3 regions of the Bacillus sp. FJAT-42376 genome follow, and region 2 is predicted to be linked to each of the others. Evidence: a T-box and tRNA genes for the amino acid it is inferred to sense, from the RefSeq annotation. Region 2 holds a T-box; the other regions hold tRNA genes.
What was found. The T-box of region 2 lies ahead of tyrS (tyrosine--tRNA ligase). A T-box ahead of a tRNA ligase gene usually reads a tRNA of that ligase, here a tRNA-Tyr.

Region 1: it encodes a tRNA-Tyr, which carries the amino acid that the T-box ahead of tyrS (tyrosine--tRNA ligase) is inferred to sense. The anticodon was not compared.
Region 3: it encodes a tRNA-Tyr, which carries the amino acid that the T-box ahead of tyrS (tyrosine--tRNA ligase) is inferred to sense. The anticodon was not compared.

The regions. Positions count from the first base shown of each region.
Region 1 is NZ_CP033906.1:1,217,291-1,222,942, forward strand. It holds rRNA gene CEF21_RS06140 (23S ribosomal RNA) at 1-2,799, shown strand, start outside; rRNA gene rrf (5S ribosomal RNA) at 2,930-3,045, shown strand; tRNA gene CEF21_RS06150 (tRNA-Asn) at 3,052-3,126, shown strand; tRNA gene CEF21_RS06155 (tRNA-Ser) at 3,133-3,223, shown strand; tRNA gene CEF21_RS06160 (tRNA-Glu) at 3,232-3,306, shown strand; tRNA gene CEF21_RS06165 (tRNA-Val) at 3,426-3,501, shown strand; tRNA gene CEF21_RS06170 (tRNA-Met) at 3,663-3,739, shown strand; tRNA gene CEF21_RS06175 (tRNA-Asp) at 3,744-3,820, shown strand; tRNA gene CEF21_RS06180 (tRNA-Phe) at 3,884-3,959, shown strand; tRNA gene CEF21_RS06185 (tRNA-Thr) at 3,970-4,042, shown strand; tRNA gene CEF21_RS06190 (tRNA-Tyr) at 4,059-4,142, shown strand; tRNA gene CEF21_RS06195 (tRNA-Trp) at 4,148-4,221, shown strand; tRNA gene CEF21_RS06200 (tRNA-His) at 4,240-4,315, shown strand; tRNA gene CEF21_RS06205 (tRNA-Gln) at 4,363-4,437, shown strand; tRNA gene CEF21_RS06210 (tRNA-Gly) at 4,501-4,575, shown strand; tRNA gene CEF21_RS06215 (tRNA-Cys) at 4,583-4,656, shown strand; tRNA gene CEF21_RS06220 (tRNA-Leu) at 4,665-4,745, shown strand; gene CEF21_RS06225 (dihydrofolate reductase family protein) at 4,967-5,596, shown strand.
Region 2 is NZ_CP033906.1:3,409,614-3,415,265, forward strand. It holds gene rpsD (30S ribosomal protein S4) at 1-162, shown strand, start outside; partial or broken gene CEF21_RS17080 (ISL3 family transposase) at 357-1,552, shown strand; gene tyrS (tyrosine--tRNA ligase) at 1,962-3,221, opposite strand; T-box leader at 3,278-3,502, opposite strand; gene CEF21_RS17090 (transglycosylase domain-containing protein) at 3,625-5,652, shown strand, end outside.
Region 3 is NZ_CP033906.1:511,556-517,207, forward strand. It holds rRNA gene CEF21_RS02545 (23S ribosomal RNA) at 1-2,244, shown strand, start outside; rRNA gene rrf (5S ribosomal RNA) at 2,320-2,435, shown strand; tRNA gene CEF21_RS02555 (tRNA-Asn) at 2,444-2,518, shown strand; tRNA gene CEF21_RS02560 (tRNA-Thr) at 2,520-2,592, shown strand; tRNA gene CEF21_RS02565 (tRNA-Glu) at 2,607-2,681, shown strand; tRNA gene CEF21_RS02570 (tRNA-Val) at 2,758-2,833, shown strand; tRNA gene CEF21_RS02575 (tRNA-Thr) at 2,863-2,935, shown strand; tRNA gene CEF21_RS02580 (tRNA-Tyr) at 2,952-3,035, shown strand; tRNA gene CEF21_RS02585 (tRNA-Gln) at 3,111-3,185, shown strand; tRNA gene CEF21_RS02590 (tRNA-Lys) at 3,189-3,264, shown strand; tRNA gene CEF21_RS02595 (tRNA-Leu) at 3,278-3,359, shown strand; tRNA gene CEF21_RS02600 (tRNA-Gly) at 3,400-3,474, shown strand; tRNA gene CEF21_RS02605 (tRNA-Ala) at 3,484-3,559, shown strand; gene rocF (arginase) at 3,724-4,629, shown strand; gene CEF21_RS02615 (histidine phosphatase family protein) at 4,679-5,227, opposite strand; gene sigW (RNA polymerase sigma factor SigW) at 5,420-5,652, shown strand, end outside.

The DNA.
Region 1 (5,652 bases), 2.1 Mb from region 2:
GCTGCTCGTAATGGAGCAGCATCCTGACTTGAATACATAGAGTCTGGAAGGCATACCCGGGGAACTGAAACATCTAAGTACCCGGAGGAAGAGAAAGCAAATGCGATTCCCTGAGTAGCGGCGAGCGAAACGGGATCAGCCCAAACCAGAAGGCTTGCCTTCTGGGGTTGTAGGACACTCAACACGGAGTTACAAAGGAACGGGGTAGGCGAAGCGGTCTGGAAAGGCCCGCCAGAGAAGGTAACAGCCCTGTAATCGAAACTTCGTTCCCTCCTGAGTGGATCCTGAGTACGGCGGGACACGAGAAATCCCGTCGGAATCCGGGAGGACCATCTCCCAAGGCTAAATACTCCCTAGTGACCGATAGTGAACCAGTACCGTGAGGGAAAGGTGAAAAGCACCCCGGAAGGGGAGTGAAACAGATCCTGAAACCGTGTGCCTACAAGTAGTCAGAGCCCGTTAACGGGTGATGGCGTGCCTTTTGTAGAATGAACCGGCGAGTTACGATTACGTGCAAGGTTAAGTTGAAGAGACGGAGCCGCAGCGAAAGCGAGTCTGAATAGGGCGAATGAGTACGTGGTCGTAGACCCGAAACCAGGTGATCTACCCATGTCCAGGGTGAAGTTCAGGTAACACTGAATGGAGGCCCGAACCCACGCACGTTGAAAAGTGCGGGGATGAGGTGTGGGTAGCGGAGAAATTCCAATCGAACCTGGAGATAGCTGGTTCTCTCCGAAATAGCTTTAGGGCTAGCCTCATAGCAAGAGTCTTGGAGGTAGAGCACTGATTGGACTAGGGGCCCTCATCGGGTTACCGAATTCAGTCAAACTCCGAATGCCAAAGACTTATCTATGGGAGTCAGACTGCGAGTGATAAGATCCGTAGTCAAAAGGGAAACAGCCCAGACCACCAGCTAAGGTCCCCAAGTATCCGTTAAGTGGAAAAGGATGTGGGGTTGCTTAGACAACCAGGATGTTGGCTTAGAAGCAGCCACCATTTAAAGAGTGCGTAATAGCTCACTGGTCGAGTGACCCTGCGCCGAAAATGTACCGGGGCTAAACGGATCACCGAAGCTGTGGACTGTTCTTTCAGAACAGTGGTAGGAGAGCGTTCTAAGGGCTGTGAAGCCAGACCGGAAGGACTGGTGGAGCGCTTAGAAGTGAGAATGCCGGTATGAGTAGCGAAAGAGGGGTGAGAATCCCCTCCACCGAATGCCTAAGGTTTCCTGAGGAAGGCTCGTCCGCTCAGGGTTAGTCGGGACCTAAGCCGAGGCCGAAAGGCGTAGGCGATGGACAACAGGTTGAGATTCCTGTACCACCTCTTTTCCGTTTGAGCAATGGAGGGACGCAGGAGGATAGGGTAAGCGCGCTGTTGGATATGCGCGTCCAAGCAGGTAGGCTCAAGGGATAGGCAAATCCGTCCCTTGGTTAAGGCTGAGCTGTGATGGCGAGGGAAATTAAGTACCGAAGTTCCTGATTCCACACTGCCTAGAAAAGCTTCTAGCGAGGAAAATGGTGCCCGTACCGCAAACCGACACAGGTAGGCGAGGAGAGAATCCTAAGGTGATCGAGAGAACTCTCGTTAAGGAACTCGGCAAAATGACCCCGTAACTTCGGGAGAAGGGGTGCTCTTTAGGGTGAATAGCCTTGAAGAGCCGCAGTGAATAGGCCCAGGCGACTGTTTAGCAAAAACACAGGTCTCTGCGAAGCCGCAAGGCGAAGTATAGGGGCTGACGCCTGCCCGGTGCTGGAAGGTTAAGAGGAGAGGTTAGCGCAAGCGAAGCTTTGAATTGAAGCCCCAGTAAACGGCGGCCGTAACTATAACGGTCCTAAGGTAGCGAAATTCCTTGTCGGGTAAGTTCCGACCCGCACGAAAGGCGTAACGATCTGGGCACTGTCTCAACGAGAGACTCGGTGAAATTATAGTACCTGTGAAGATGCAGGTTACCCGCGACAGGACGGAAAGACCCCGTGGAGCTTTACTGCAGCCTGATATTGAATTTTGGCACAGCTTGTACAGGATAGGTAGGAGCCTTGGAAACCGGAGCGCCAGCTTCGGTGGAGGCATCGGTGGGATACTACCCTGGCTGTGTTGAACTTCTAACCCGCGGCCCTGATCGGGCCGGGAGACAGTGTCAGGCGGGCAGTTTGACTGGGGCGGTCGCCTCCTAAAATGTAACGGAGGCGCCCAAAGGTTCCCTCAGAATGGTTGGAAATCATTCGCAGAGTGTAAAGGCACAAGGGAGCTTGACTGCGAGACCTACAAGTCGAGCAGGGACGAAAGTCGGGCTTAGTGATCCGGTGGTTCCGCATGGAAGGGCCATCGCTCAACGGATAAAAGCTACCCCGGGGATAACAGGCTTATCTCCCCCAAGAGTCCACATCGACGGGGAGGTTTGGCACCTCGATGTCGGCTCATCGCATCCTGGGGCTGTAGTCGGTCCCAAGGGTTGGGCTGTTCGCCCATTAAAGCGGTACGCGAGCTGGGTTCAGAACGTCGTGAGACAGTTCGGTCCCTATCCGTCGCGGGCGCAGGAAATTTGAGAGGAGCTGTCCTTAGTACGAGAGGACCGGGATGGACGCACCGCTGGTGTACCAGTTGTCTTGCCAAAGGCATCGCTGGGTAGCTATGTGCGGACGGGATAAGTGCTGAAAGCATCTAAGCATGAAGCCCCCCTCAAGATGAGATTTCCCATCATTTGAGTAAGACCCCTGAAAGATGATCAGGTTGATAGGTTCGAGGTGGAAGCGTGGCGACACGTGCAGCTGACGAATACTAATCGGTCGAGGACTTAACCTTTATTCAAGTAAGGCTTCCATTACTCGTGAAGCATATCGTTATCTAGTTTTGAGTGAACAAAAAAGATTAAAAAAAGTCTTGATTTTTTCTGCTCAGACGATATAATTAATCTTGTCACTTTTAAAACTTGTCTGGTAACTATGGCAAAGAGGTCACACCCGTTCCCATACCGAACACGGAAGTTAAGCTCTTTAGCGCCGATGGTAGTTGGGGGTTTCCCCCTGTGAGAGTAGGACGTTGCCAGGCAGGTATTCCGCAGTAGCTCAGTGGTAGAGCTATCGGCTGTTAACCGATCGGTCGCAGGTTCGAGTCCTGCCTGCGGAGCCATATTATGGAGAGCTGTCCGAGTGGCCGAAGGAGCACGATTGGAAATCGTGTATACGTCATAAGCGTATCGGGGGTTCGAATCCCCCGCTCTCCGCCATAATATCTGGCCCGTTGGTCAAGCGGTTAAGACACCGCCCTTTCACGGCGGTAACACGGGTTCGAATCCCGTACGGGTCACCAACAATTTTAAATCAGCAGCAAGTTAAAGGTGTTACGATCACCCAACAAAACGAATGTAAGAGGGTTGGGAGGAGCAAGCAGTGCAATTGCGCCGCTCATCACAAGCCGAAACACTACATGGAGGATTAGCTCAGCTGGGAGAGCATCTGCCTTACAAGCAGAGGGTCGGCGGTTCGATCCCGTCATCCTCCACCATTAACCTATTATAATTATTATTGTCGCGGGGTGGAGCAACGAGCGAAACTTCTGCGAAAATGCTTCGAGTTGTACTCGCTGAGCTGCTGCTTGGTTTTACTTCCTGAAGCGAGGACAGTCAGCTGTCTGAGAGCATGCTTAAACTTAATACTTCTTATTATCGCGGGGTGGAGCAGTCTGGTAGCTCGTCGGGCTCATAACCCGAAGGTCGCAGGTTCAAATCCTGTCCCCGCAACCAAAATGGTCCGGTAGTTCAGTTGGTTAGAATGCCTGCCTGTCACGCAGGAGGTCGCGGGTTCGAGTCCCGTCCGGACCGCCATTTGATTTTTCGATCAAATCTAAGTAAAATGTAAGAGGGTTTCAATAGAAGCCGAAACTTAATGGCTTGGTAGCTCAGTCGGTAGAGCAATGGACTGAAAATCCATGTGTCGGCGGTTCGATTCCGTCCCAAGCCACCATTTGTTTTTTGCCGGTGTAGCTCAATTGGTAGAGCAACTGACTTGTAATCAGTAGGTTGGGGGTTCAAGTCCTCTTGCCGGCACTGTCTTCACTGATGTGGAGGGGTAGCGAAGTGGCTAAACGCGGCGGACTGTAAATCCGCTCCTTAGGGTTCGGCAGTTCGAATCTGCCCCCCTCCACCATTTACAGGGGCATAGTTTAACGGTAGAACAGAGGTCTCCAAAACCTCCGGTGTGGGTTCGATTCCTACTGCCCCTGCCAATATAAATTCATAATGTGGCGATTGTGGCGAAGTGGTTAACGCATCGGATTGTGGTTCCGACATTCGTGGGTTCGATTCCCATCAGTCGCCCCATATTTTTGTCTTTAGATATTGGCTGCTGTATAATCAATATACATAGATGGGCTATAGCCAAGCGGTAAGGCAACGGACTTTGACTCCGTCATGCGTTGGTTCGAATCCAGCTAGCCCAGCCATTTTTATTTTAAAGGAAATACTTTACTTCCTTTTGCATAGAATGACTTACAGAGATCCATTAAGCGGAAGTAGTTCAGTGGTAGAACACCACCTTGCCAAGGTGGGGGTCGCGGGTTCGAATCCCGTCTTCCGCTCCATAAGTTTGGCGGCATAGCCAAGAGGAAAGGCAGAGGACTGCAACTCCTTTACCCCCGGTTCGAATCCGGGTGCCGCCTCCAAACAATATGCCGGTGTGGCGGAATTGGCAGACGCGCACGACTCAAAATCGTGTTCCTCTGGAGTGCCGGTTCGACCCCGGCCACCGGTATCATAGAAAAAGACCTCAACCTTCATGGTGGGGTCTTTTTTTGTTCCCGTCTTTGAACGAACGAAATAAATGGCAACGGGTTACCTTATGCTCGTCACCGGTGCACCACTTTTTCAGGATGAACAGGTGGAAAAGGATTCTTTACTCTGAGCGTTGAAGTGTAAGGCAAAGAATGTTGTTAGTATTCCTAAAGTACTTATACTGAGAGGATGACAATGAACATGGGCAAACTGGTTGTGAACATGTTTATGACGCTGGACGGCGTTATTCAGGCTCCGGGAAGAGTGGATGAAGATGGAGAGGGCGGGTTCAGCTACGGAGGATGGCAGGCACCGTATGTCGATCCGGAATCGGGGCAGCTGATTGCAGCTGATTATGCAAAGCTTGACGCGCTGCTGCTCGGCCGCAAAACGTACGAAATCTTTGCTCCATATTGGCAGCAGGCTCCGGCCAGCAATCCGTTCACCACGCTGTTCAATGAAAAACCCAAATATGTTGTGTCCCGCACATTAACGGGCGTCGACTGGAACAATTCTAAGCTCATCAAGGGGGAAGTGGCAACAATTGTGCCCTTGCTGAAGGAGAGGTATGCAGAGGTCCACGTTGCCGGAAGCAGCCACTTAATTCAGACATTGCTGCTTCACGGACTGATTGACCGTATGAACATCTGGCAGTTCCCGGTATTGCTTGGAAAGGGCAAACGGTTCTTTGACTCGGGTACGATCCCTACGGCCCTGCGCCTGCTTGAATCGAGAACATTCCGGAGCGGCTCGGTTCTATTGCGCTATGAGACTGCGGGAGAACCGGCGTTCCGGAATATGGGGCAGGAAAAGGATGAGCCGCGTCCATAAGATAAAGGGCATATATCTCGGCAGATAAATAGCTAATATACCCAATTTGTGCGCAG
Region 2 (5,652 bases):
CTTGATATCGTGAAAGAAGCTCTAGAAGTAAACAGCTTCGTTCCTGAATACTTGACTTTCGATGCTGACAAGCTTGAAGGAACTTACACTCGTCTTCCTGAGCGTTCTGAGCTTCCAGCTGAAATTAACGAATCTCTTATCGTTGAGTTCTACTCTCGTTAATCGATTTGAAGAAAAAACCGCTGAACTTTTGTTCGGCGGTTTTTTTTTATGGTTAAATTAGTGGCTCTATACTATTTGTTGGGGTACCCAAACAATTGCGTAAATAAAATACACGCAGATATCCATTCCTTTATACTTGAATTGTCGAGAAACAAGTAGAAAAGAAATGGAGCTGCGTGTCCTTGAATTTTACCATGAATATTCCCGGTTTAAAAGATTGTCTCCTCATCAAGGTGGAAGAACGTGACGGAAAAGTCTTACTTCATGTAGAGATGGAGCTGAAGCGCCAGGTGTGTCCGGGCTGCGGGCAGAAGACGAAACGCGTTCATGACTATAGACTTCAAAAAATCAAACATCTCAAGTGGTTTGAACGACTGACGGAAATCTGGTACCGACGCAGAAGATTAGCCTGCAGCTGCGGGAAGCGATTTTCAGAGAGAAACGTCATCGTTGACAGCGTACCTCCATTGAATTTAACCAAGCCTTGTCCATCCGTGTGATCCAAGCCAAAACATTTAAAGAGACAGGAGACAGGTTTGATGTCTCTTCGACGACCTGTATTCGTCGATTTGACCGATTGGCTCAAACCCAAATCCGTAAAGTCGACACGCTTCCTCCTGTCATTGCCATTGATGAATACAAGGGCGACACACAGGAAGGAAGGTACCAGTTAATTGTCGCCGATGGGGTAACCAAAAAACCACTGGATATTTTGCCGAACCGTTCCAAGAAAACCATCAAACACTACCTTCAGAAGCATGGGAACGAAGTTCGTGTGGTCATCATGGATATGAGTCCCTCCTTTAAAGCAGCCGTTCATTCGGCACTTGGAAAGCCTATCATTGTGGCGGATCGGTTTCACTATTGCCGGTATATTTTTTGGGCTTTAGATGCGGTAAGAAGAAGGGTTCAGAAGGATTTTCATCCTTACGATCGCAAGAAATGCAAGCGCATGAAACATGTCTTTCATAAGCGGAACGACAAACTTTCAGACCAGGAAAGATGGTACCTAAGCCGGTATCTGGAGATGTCTGAAGAGCTTCAAGCAGCCTACAACTTGAAAGAAACGTACCGGACCTGGTTTGAAGAAGCGAAGGAAAAAGGCCAGTCTGGGATTATGGAAACGAAAAAGGCGCTGGAGAGTTTCTATGCGGAGTGTGAAACTTCCGGGATTGCAGAAATGAAAAAAGCGACCCAAACCTTCCGCAATTGGCAGGTAGAGATTCTCAATAGCTTTGTCTATGGCTATTCCAATGGTTTTTTAGAAGGGATCAACAATTCCACAAAAGTGTTGAAACGGAATGCCTATGGATTTCGAAATTTTACTCGATTCCGTGCGAGAATCTTATTGCAACATCAGTTTAAAGGAATGGGTCTTCATATTGGATAAGGGCGGCAGTTTTCACTGCCACCCCAACATTTGACGGAGAACCAAATTAGTTAAGTGTTTGCACTGACCCTCAGTGCAGTAACGCGATGAGGGAACAAGCAACGAGCATCCCACCCCCTATTCCCCAACAACTCTCGTCTGGCGGGGACGAAGGTTTAGTCCTTTAGCAGACCGGGGGTCAGTGCAATGCACTGACCCCCAATATGGTACCGCACTGGGGGAACAAGCAACGAGCATCCCAGCCCTTATACTTGAACAACTCTCGTCTGGCGGGGACGGAGGTTTAGTCCTTTAGCTGAGCGGGGGTCAGTGCAACCAGTAAAATCAGTCCAATCAGTGCAACCCGTACAATCCCCCCCCACAAAAACAGAAAAAAGCACCCTGATCCATGGGTGCTTTTTTCAACCGATTAAAACTGTACCATCGTATACTTCTTTTTCCCGCGTCTGATAATGGTAAATTCATCATCAATCCGGTCCTCTGCTTGCAGCACATAATCCAGTTCCTGCTTGCGCTCACCATTAATATAGACGGCACCGTTTGTTACGTCTTCACGAGCCTGTCTTTTGGAAGGCGAGATGCCGGCTTCGATTAACAGGTCAATCAGGCTAATCTCCTTGCTGCTCGCCTGATGGGACGGAACGTCTTTGAAGCCTTGCTTGATTTCTTCTCCGCTAAGCGATTTAATTTCTCCGCTGAACAGCGCCTGGGAAATACGGATGGCCTGGTCAAGCGCTTCCTGACCGTGAACCATCGCTGTAACTTCTTCTGCCAGCCGCTTGTGAGCTGCTCTTTTTTCAGGAGCCTCCTGAACTTCTTTTTCAAGGGCATTGATCTCCTCATGAGAAAGGAATGTAAAGTACTTCAGGTATTTCACGACATCCCGGTCATCTGCGTTGATCCAGAATTGATAGAACTCGTACGGAGATGTTTTTTCCCGATCAAGCCAAACAGCGCCGCCCTCTGTTTTTCCAAACTTCGTGCCATCTGCTTTTGTTACAAGCGGAATGGTCAGACCGAACGCTTTCGCCTCTTCTTCCGTTTTACGGATTAGCTCAAGACCTGCTGTAATGTTCCCCCACTGATCGCTTCCGCCAATTTGAAGTTTGCATCCCTGATTTTGGTACAGGTTCAGGAAATCGTATGACTGCAGGATCATGTAGCTGAACTCTGTGAATGAAATACCCGAGTCAATCCGCGTTTTAACCGAATCTTTCGCAAGCATGTAGTTCACACCAAAGTATTTTCCTACATCTCTTAAGAAAGCAATGACATCCATTTTTCCAAGCCAGTCAAAGTTGTTCGCAATTACAGCAGGGTTCGCTTCCGCTTTGAAATCAAGAAATCTTGAAAGCTGTTCTTTAATCCGGTCGGACCATAGCTGAACGATATCCTTTGTATTCAGTGTACGCTCCGCCTTTTTCCCGCTTGGATCCCCGATTAATCCTGTTCCTCCTCCAACAAGGGCGATTGGATGATGGCCCGCCTGCTGAAATCTTTTCAGCGTCAGGATCGGAAGCATGTGGCCTATGTGAAGGCTATCCGCCGTCGGATCAAATCCGGAGTAAAGTTTGATGGATTCTTTATTTAACAGTTCCTCAAGACCAGCTTCATCTGTAATCTGGCTGACCAGTCCTCTAAATTTTAAATCCGACAATAATTCATTCATGTGACATACTCCTCTTCGTTTTGATGAAAAATAAAAAAGCCCCTTCATTATAAAAATGAAGGGACGAATTTCGTCGCGGTACCACCCTACTTAAGAATGGTTCACAAATAACCATTCTTCGCTCAATCAGATAACGGCCTTCAGCCGTCCTCGGCCGCCTATTGCAGCTTTGGATGCTCATGGAATGTAATTCGCAGACTGCCTGTGTACTGATTTTCACCGGCCATCAGTTCTCTGAAACAGGGAAACAGCTGCTACTGTATACCAATCGTTGCTCAATATTCACATAATGAATTTTTACCATAATACATGCCATTCTGTCAAATCTGATTTTCCGACAAATGATACAAATTTTCAGTTAATTTTGTGTTATAATATTTTTGCTTCAAGGGGGAGGATTGAAATGGAGAAATGGACACAGAAATGGCATAAGAACTCCAATACTCGCATGATTTGGATCAAAAGACTTCGAATTGCTTACGGGGTCCTGTGGAATACGGCCTTAATTGCACTCATCCTTTTTACTGCAGCTGCCGTTTTTGCCGGCAGCGCAGGCGCCGGCTATTTTGCCTCACTCGTGAAAAATGAAGAAGTTCTCAGCTATGATGACATGAAGAAAGATATTCATAATTATGAGGAAACGACGGAAGTTTACTTTGCTAACCAGGAACTGGCGGGGAAGCTCAGAACAGATCTATCCAGAACAAAGGTAAAACTTGAGCAGATATCGCCGCATTTGGTCAAGGCGATAGTCGCTACAGAAGATGAGTTTTTTTATCAGCATAACGGGGTCGTTCCCAAAGCTATATTCAGAGCACTTTATCAGGAGTTTACGAACTCTTCTATGCAGAGCGGAGGCAGCACCCTGACCCAGCAGCTGATAAAAAACCAAATTCTGACGAACGAAGTCTCCTTTGACCGCAAAGCAAAAGAAATCTTGCTTGCTCTCCGGCTGGAACGTTTTTTTAAGAAGGACGAAATCCTTGAATCCTATTTAAATATGGCTCATTTCGGAAGGGACAATGCAGGGAAAAATATAGCAGGGGCTGAAACAGCCGCTCAGGGAATATTCGGAATCAGCGCAAAAGACTTGTCCATTGCACAAGCGGCATTTATTGCAGGACTTCCGCAAAGCCCTTTTGCGTATACTCCCTATACAAATGAAGGAACGTTAAAAAAGGACCTGACCCCCGGCATTTCCAGAATGAAAATTGTGCTTCGCCGGATGCTGAGTGAGCAGGTCATTTCAATGGCTGAATATGAAAGCGCTTCTTCTGAGGATATAGCCAAACAATTTAAAAAACCAAATAAGAGCAGTATGAATAACAAATATCCGTTTCTGACAGATGAAATAGAAAAGAGAGCAAAACTGATTTTAATGGATTACCTTGCAGATAAAGACGGATACCTTCCGGCAGACCTTACCCGCGACCGGAAACTGAGAGATGATTACCTCGCTCTTGCTGACCGTCAATTAAGGCAAAATGGCTACCGCATTTATACGACGATTGACAAAGACATTTATGAAGCGATGCAGCAGGCGGCAAAAAATTACCAGGATTACGGTCAAATACACCCTGTGCAGAAGAAAAACCCTGATACGGGCAAAACAGAAACCGTACAGGAACCAATTGAACTCGGGGCCGTTCTGATCGAAAATAAGAGCGGCAAAATCCTTAGCTTTGTCGGCGGCCGGGACCATGAGAGAAAACAAGTAAACCATGCGACCTCGACTTTAAGATCGATTGGATCAACGATGAAGCCGCTCTTATTCTATGCTCCCGGTATGGAAGAAGGGTTTTTGCAGCCGGGAAGCTATTTAGCTGACTTGCCATATGAAAAAATAATGAACGGAAAACCTTACGCTCCTAAAAATTCAGGCGGAGTGTTTCACGGTTTAGTAAGTGCCAGAACAGCTTTGGCTCACTCTTACAATGTACCTGTTGTCAGGGGCTACGAGAAACTCATGTCCTCAAAACCGCTAAGATATTTATACAAAATGGGAATCACATCGATCCCGGAGGAGAATAACAATTTCCTGGCCCTCCCTCTTGGAGGAGGAGGCAATGTTACAGTAGAAGAAAATGTGAACGCATATGCCACCTTTGCCAATGGGGGAAAATTCATTGACGGCTATTTAATTGAGAGCATTGAGGGAACCGATGGAACCGTCATATACCAGCACGAGACGGCTGCTGAAGATGTTTTCTCTCCCCAAACGGCCTATCTCACAATTGATATGCTGAGAGATGTCCTTTCTGAAGGAACAGGAAAGCGTGTGCCTTCTCTTCTGCAATTCAATTCGGACTGGGCCGGGAAAACCGGTACAACTCAGGACACTCATGATTCGTGGTTTGTAGCTTCCAATCCTAATATTACGTTCGGTACATGGATTGGCTATGACACGCCATCATCCATTTTGACGTATCAC
Region 3 (5,652 bases), 1.4 Mb from region 2:
CTGAATAGGGCGAATGAGTACGTGGTCGTAGACCCGAAACCAGGTGATCTACCCATGTCCAGGGTGAAGTTCAGGTAACACTGAATGGAGGCCCGAACCCACGCACGTTGAAAAGTGCGGGGATGAGGTGTGGGTAGCGGAGAAATTCCAATCGAACCTGGAGATAGCTGGTTCTCTCCGAAATAGCTTTAGGGCTAGCCTCATAGCAAGAGTCTTGGAGGTAGAGCACTGATTGGACTAGGGGCCCTCATCGGGTTACCGAATTCAGTCAAACTCCGAATGCCAAAGACTTATCTATGGGAGTCAGACTGCGAGTGATAAGATCCGTAGTCAAAAGGGAAACAGCCCAGACCACCAGCTAAGGTCCCCAAGTATCCGTTAAGTGGAAAAGGATGTGGGGTTGCTTAGACAACCAGGATGTTGGCTTAGAAGCAGCCACCATTTAAAGAGTGCGTAATAGCTCACTGGTCGAGTGACCCTGCGCCGAAAATGTACCGGGGCTAAACGGATCACCGAAGCTGTGGACTGTTCTTTCAGAACAGTGGTAGGAGAGCGTTCTAAGGGCTGTGAAGCCAGACCGGAAGGACTGGTGGAGCGCTTAGAAGTGAGAATGCCGGTATGAGTAGCGAAAGAGGGGTGAGAATCCCCTCCACCGAATGCCTAAGGTTTCCTGAGGAAGGCTCGTCCGCTCAGGGTTAGTCGGGACCTAAGCCGAGGCCGAAAGGCGTAGGCGATGGACAACAGGTTGAGATTCCTGTACCACCTCTTTTCCGTTTGAGCAATGGAGGGACGCAGGAGGATAGGGTAAGCGCGCTGTTGGATATGCGCGTCCAAGCAGGTAGGCTCAAGGGATAGGCAAATCCGTCCCTTGGTTAAGGCTGAGCTGTGATGGCGAGGGAAATGAAGTACCGAAGTTCCTGATTCCACACTGCCTAGAAAAGCTTCTAGCGAGGAAAATGGTGCCCGTACCGCAAACCGACACAGGTAGGCGAGGAGAGAATCCTAAGGTGATCGAGAGAACTCTCGTTAAGGAACTCGGCAAAATGACCCCGTAACTTCGGGAGAAGGGGTGCTCTTTAGGGTGAATAGCCTTGAAGAGCCGCAGTGAATAGGCCCAGGCGACTGTTTAGCAAAAACACAGGTCTCTGCGAAGCCGCAAGGCGAAGTATAGGGGCTGACGCCTGCCCGGTGCTGGAAGGTTAAGAGGAGAGGTTAGCGCAAGCGAAGCTTTGAATTGAAGCCCCAGTAAACGGCGGCCGTAACTATAACGGTCCTAAGGTAGCGAAATTCCTTGTCGGGTAAGTTCCGACCCGCACGAAAGGCGTAACGATCTGGGCACTGTCTCAACGAGAGACTCGGTGAAATTATAGTACCTGTGAAGATGCAGGTTACCCGCGACAGGACGGAAAGACCCCGTGGAGCTTTACTGCAGCCTGATATTGAATTTTGGCACAGCTTGTACAGGATAGGTAGGAGCCTTGGAAACCGGAGCGCCAGCTTCGGTGGAGGCATCGGTGGGATACTACCCTGGCTGTGTTGAACTTCTAACCCGCGGCCCTGATCGGGCCGGGAGACAGTGTCAGGCGGGCAGTTTGACTGGGGCGGTCGCCTCCTAAAATGTAACGGAGGCGCCCAAAGGTTCCCTCAGAATGGTTGGAAATCATTCGCAGAGTGTAAAGGCACAAGGGAGCTTGACTGCGAGACCTACAAGTCGAGCAGGGACGAAAGTCGGGCTTAGTGATCCGGTGGTTCCGCATGGAAGGGCCATCGCTCAACGGATAAAAGCTACCCCGGGGATAACAGGCTTATCTCCCCCAAGAGTCCACATCGACGGGGAGGTTTGGCACCTCGATGTCGGCTCATCGCATCCTGGGGCTGTAGTCGGTCCCAAGGGTTGGGCTGTTCGCCCATTAAAGCGGTACGCGAGCTGGGTTCAGAACGTCGTGAGACAGTTCGGTCCCTATCCGTCGCGGGCGCAGGAAATTTGAGAGGAGCTGTCCTTAGTACGAGAGGACCGGGATGGACGCACCGCTGGTGTACCAGTTGTCTTGCCAAAGGCATCGCTGGGTAGCTATGTGCGGACGGGATAAGTGCTGAAAGCATCTAAGCATGAAGCCCCCCTCAAGATGAGATTTCCCATCATTTGAGTAAGACCCCTGAAAGATGATCAGGTTGATAGGTTCGAGGTGGAAGCGTGGCGACACGTGCAGCTGACGAATACTAATCGGTCGAGGACTTAACCTTTATTCAAGTAAGGCTTCCATTACTCGTGAAGCACATCGTTATCTAGTTTTGAAAGAGCAATCTTTCAACCTTATATCTGGTAATTATGGCAAAGAGGTCACACCCGTTCCCATACCGAACACGGAAGTTAAGCTCTTTAGCGCCGATGGTAGTTGGGGGTTTCCCCCTGTGAGAGTAGGACATTGCCAGGTTATATTGTTCCGCAGTAGCTCAGTGGTAGAGCTATCGGCTGTTAACCGATCGGTCGCAGGTTCGAGTCCTGCCTGCGGAGCCATGCTTCCATAGCTCAGTAGGTAGAGTGCTTCCATGGTAAGGAAGAGGTCACCGGTTCGAGCCCGGTTGGAAGCTTACTTAAAGTCTGCGGCCCGTTGGTCAAGCGGTTAAGACACCGCCCTTTCACGGCGGTAACACGGGTTCGAATCCCGTACGGGTCACCATCATTTTTACATGGACAAGCTATGTGAGAGAAGGCAGCAGCGCAATGCGCCGCTTATCACAAGCCTAAAAATACATGGAGGATTAGCTCAGCTGGGAGAGCATCTGCCTTACAAGCAGAGGGTCGGCGGTTCGATCCCGTCATCCTCCACCATTACATATCAAATATTATAAACATTATATGCCGGTGTAGCTCAATTGGTAGAGCAACTGACTTGTAATCAGTAGGTTGGGGGTTCAAGTCCTCTTGCCGGCACTGTCTTCACTGATGTGGAGGGGTAGCGAAGTGGCTAAACGCGGCGGACTGTAAATCCGCTCCTTAGGGTTCGGCAGTTCGAATCTGCCCCCCTCCACCATTTTATTTATATCATGTTTAAAACCCGCTGGGTTGGACATGTTAATAGAGTACGAATGAATGATACTAATCATATTGGGCTATAGCCAAGCGGTAAGGCAACGGACTTTGACTCCGTCATGCGTTGGTTCGAATCCAGCTAGCCCAGCCATCCGAGCCATTAGCTCAGTCGGTAGAGCATCTGACTTTTAATCAGAGGGTCGAAGGTTCGAGTCCTTCATGGCTCACCATTTATTTTCATATGCGGGTGTGGCGGAACTGGCAGACGCACTAGACTTAGGATCTAGCGCCTTCGGGCGTGGGGGTTCGACTCCCTTCACCCGCATTATCTTTATCATCCGGAGACATCCATACCCTGATAACTAGCGGAAGTAGTTCAGTGGTAGAACACCACCTTGCCAAGGTGGGGGTCGCGGGTTCGAATCCCGTCTTCCGCTCCAATACAATGAGGGGCCTTAGCTCAGCTGGGAGAGCGCCTGCCTTGCACGCAGGAGGTCAGCGGTTCGATCCCGCTAGGCTCCACCATATATTTTCTGTAATGTCTTTCACATCGTGATAGGCTTTTTTTGTGTTTTCTTTTTGCGTTATATGCGAGAATTTTCTGTATTTTTATACAAAAATTTGTCGAGTTGAGTCAGACGGCTTCTTCTATGTATTATAAGGATATAGAGAGCAGAGGAGGAAGTCGAATGGCGCTTGAGAAAATCAACATAATTGGGGTCCCTATGGACTTGGGTCAAACAAGACGGGGCGTAGACATGGGGCCAAGTGCAATCCGCTATGCAGGTGTTGCTGAACGGCTGGAGAATCTTCGCTATACCATTGAGGACAGCGGAGATATTAAAATCGGCAAGCGGGAGAAAGAATTAGAAGAGCCTCTTTATAATTTAAAAAATTTGAAAGCGGTAACAGAAGCGAGCGAACTTCTTGCTTCAAAAGTAGATGAAGTTGTGAAGTCCGGAGCTTTTCCTTTAGTGCTGGGCGGGGATCACAGCATCGCCATAGGAACACTGGCGGGATTAGCCAAAAATTATCAAAACCTCGGTGTAATCTGGTATGATGCACACGGAGATTTAAATACAGCAGACACGTCTCCTTCAGGAAACATTCACGGCATGCCGCTTGCAGCGAGCCTTGGAATCGGCGATGAAGGATTAACGGGCATAGCCGGTTTTTCTCCTAAGATTAAGCCTGAACATGTGGTGATTATCGGAGCACGATCTCTGGATGAAGGGGAAAGAAAACTCATAAAAGAAAAAGGAATCCGGGTTTACACGATGCATGAAGTAGATCGTCTCGGGATGACCCGTGTGATGGAAGAAACGATTGACTATTTAAAAGAACGCACAGATGGAGTTCACTTGTCTCTGGACCTTGATGGTCTAGATCCGCATGATGCGCCGGGTGTCGGGACGCCGGTTATTGGAGGGATTAGCTACCGCGAAAGTCATTTGGCGATGGAAATGCTTGCTGAATCTGAATTGATCACATCGGCGGAATTTGTAGAGGTCAATCCGATTTTAGATGAAAGAAACAAGACAGCATCGGTTGCAGTAGCATTAATGGGTTCCCTGTTTGGAGAAAAGCTTTTATAACCATTACGCCCGCTTGAGGTAATCAAGCGGGTGTTTTGTTCCCTTCCCTCTATAGCCCATCCCAGACTCTTCTAATAGCCGGAGTAGAGCCTTCGAACTCCAGTAGGTACACATCCGGATTGGAGAGGGTTTTCCACTGCTCAAACCCGAACGTTTCATCAAAATGGTTCAGAATCAATGAAATCAGATTGCCATGCGAAACGATTGCAGCGGTTTGAAAAGGCCCGTCAAGAAAATCGCGGATAACTGCGAGTCCTCTCGAAGCGGCATAATGACTGGATTCTCCGCCTCCAAAACAAAGGGTTTTGTCCACAAACGTCTGAGAGAGTTTATCCATCCAATCATGAAGGTTTTCCTTGCTGAGAATTCTTTCCTCCAGTCTTCGATCGATCGTAATGTTCAGCCTGTTTTGTCCGGCAAACGGGGATATTGAATCAACCGCCCGCTTATAGGGGCTTGAATAGATCACCTTAATGTTTTTGTCTGTTAAAAATGCAGATAAGGAAACTGCCTGGACTTCTCCTTCCGCTGTTAATGTAGCTTCGGCTTCCTGTCCATTCGCTTTACAATGACGAATCAAATAGATTTTCTTTTTCATCCATTTCCCTCCTTGTATCCCCTATTATTAGGGGAAAACCCTATAGTTTTCAATCACTGGATCTGAATATGTGCAACTTACCATCTACATATTGGGAATTATTTGTTAAACTATTTTTATGTACAAAACTGAAACCTTTTGGTCTTTAGAACGTATACCTACAGACCCGCGAAAGAGAAGAGGGTAATATAGATGGAGACATTGGTAAAGAACAGGATAAAAGAGGTTATTAAAGGGGATCAAAACGCTTTTGCAGAAATCGTTGATTTATATAAAGACAAGATTTTTCAGCTCTGCTACAGGATGCTTGGAAATGCCCATGAGGCAGAAGATATTGCCCAGGAAGCGTTTATAAGGGCGTATGTGAATATCCACCGGTATGATTTGGATAAAAAGTTCTCTACATGGCTTTATCGGATTGCCAC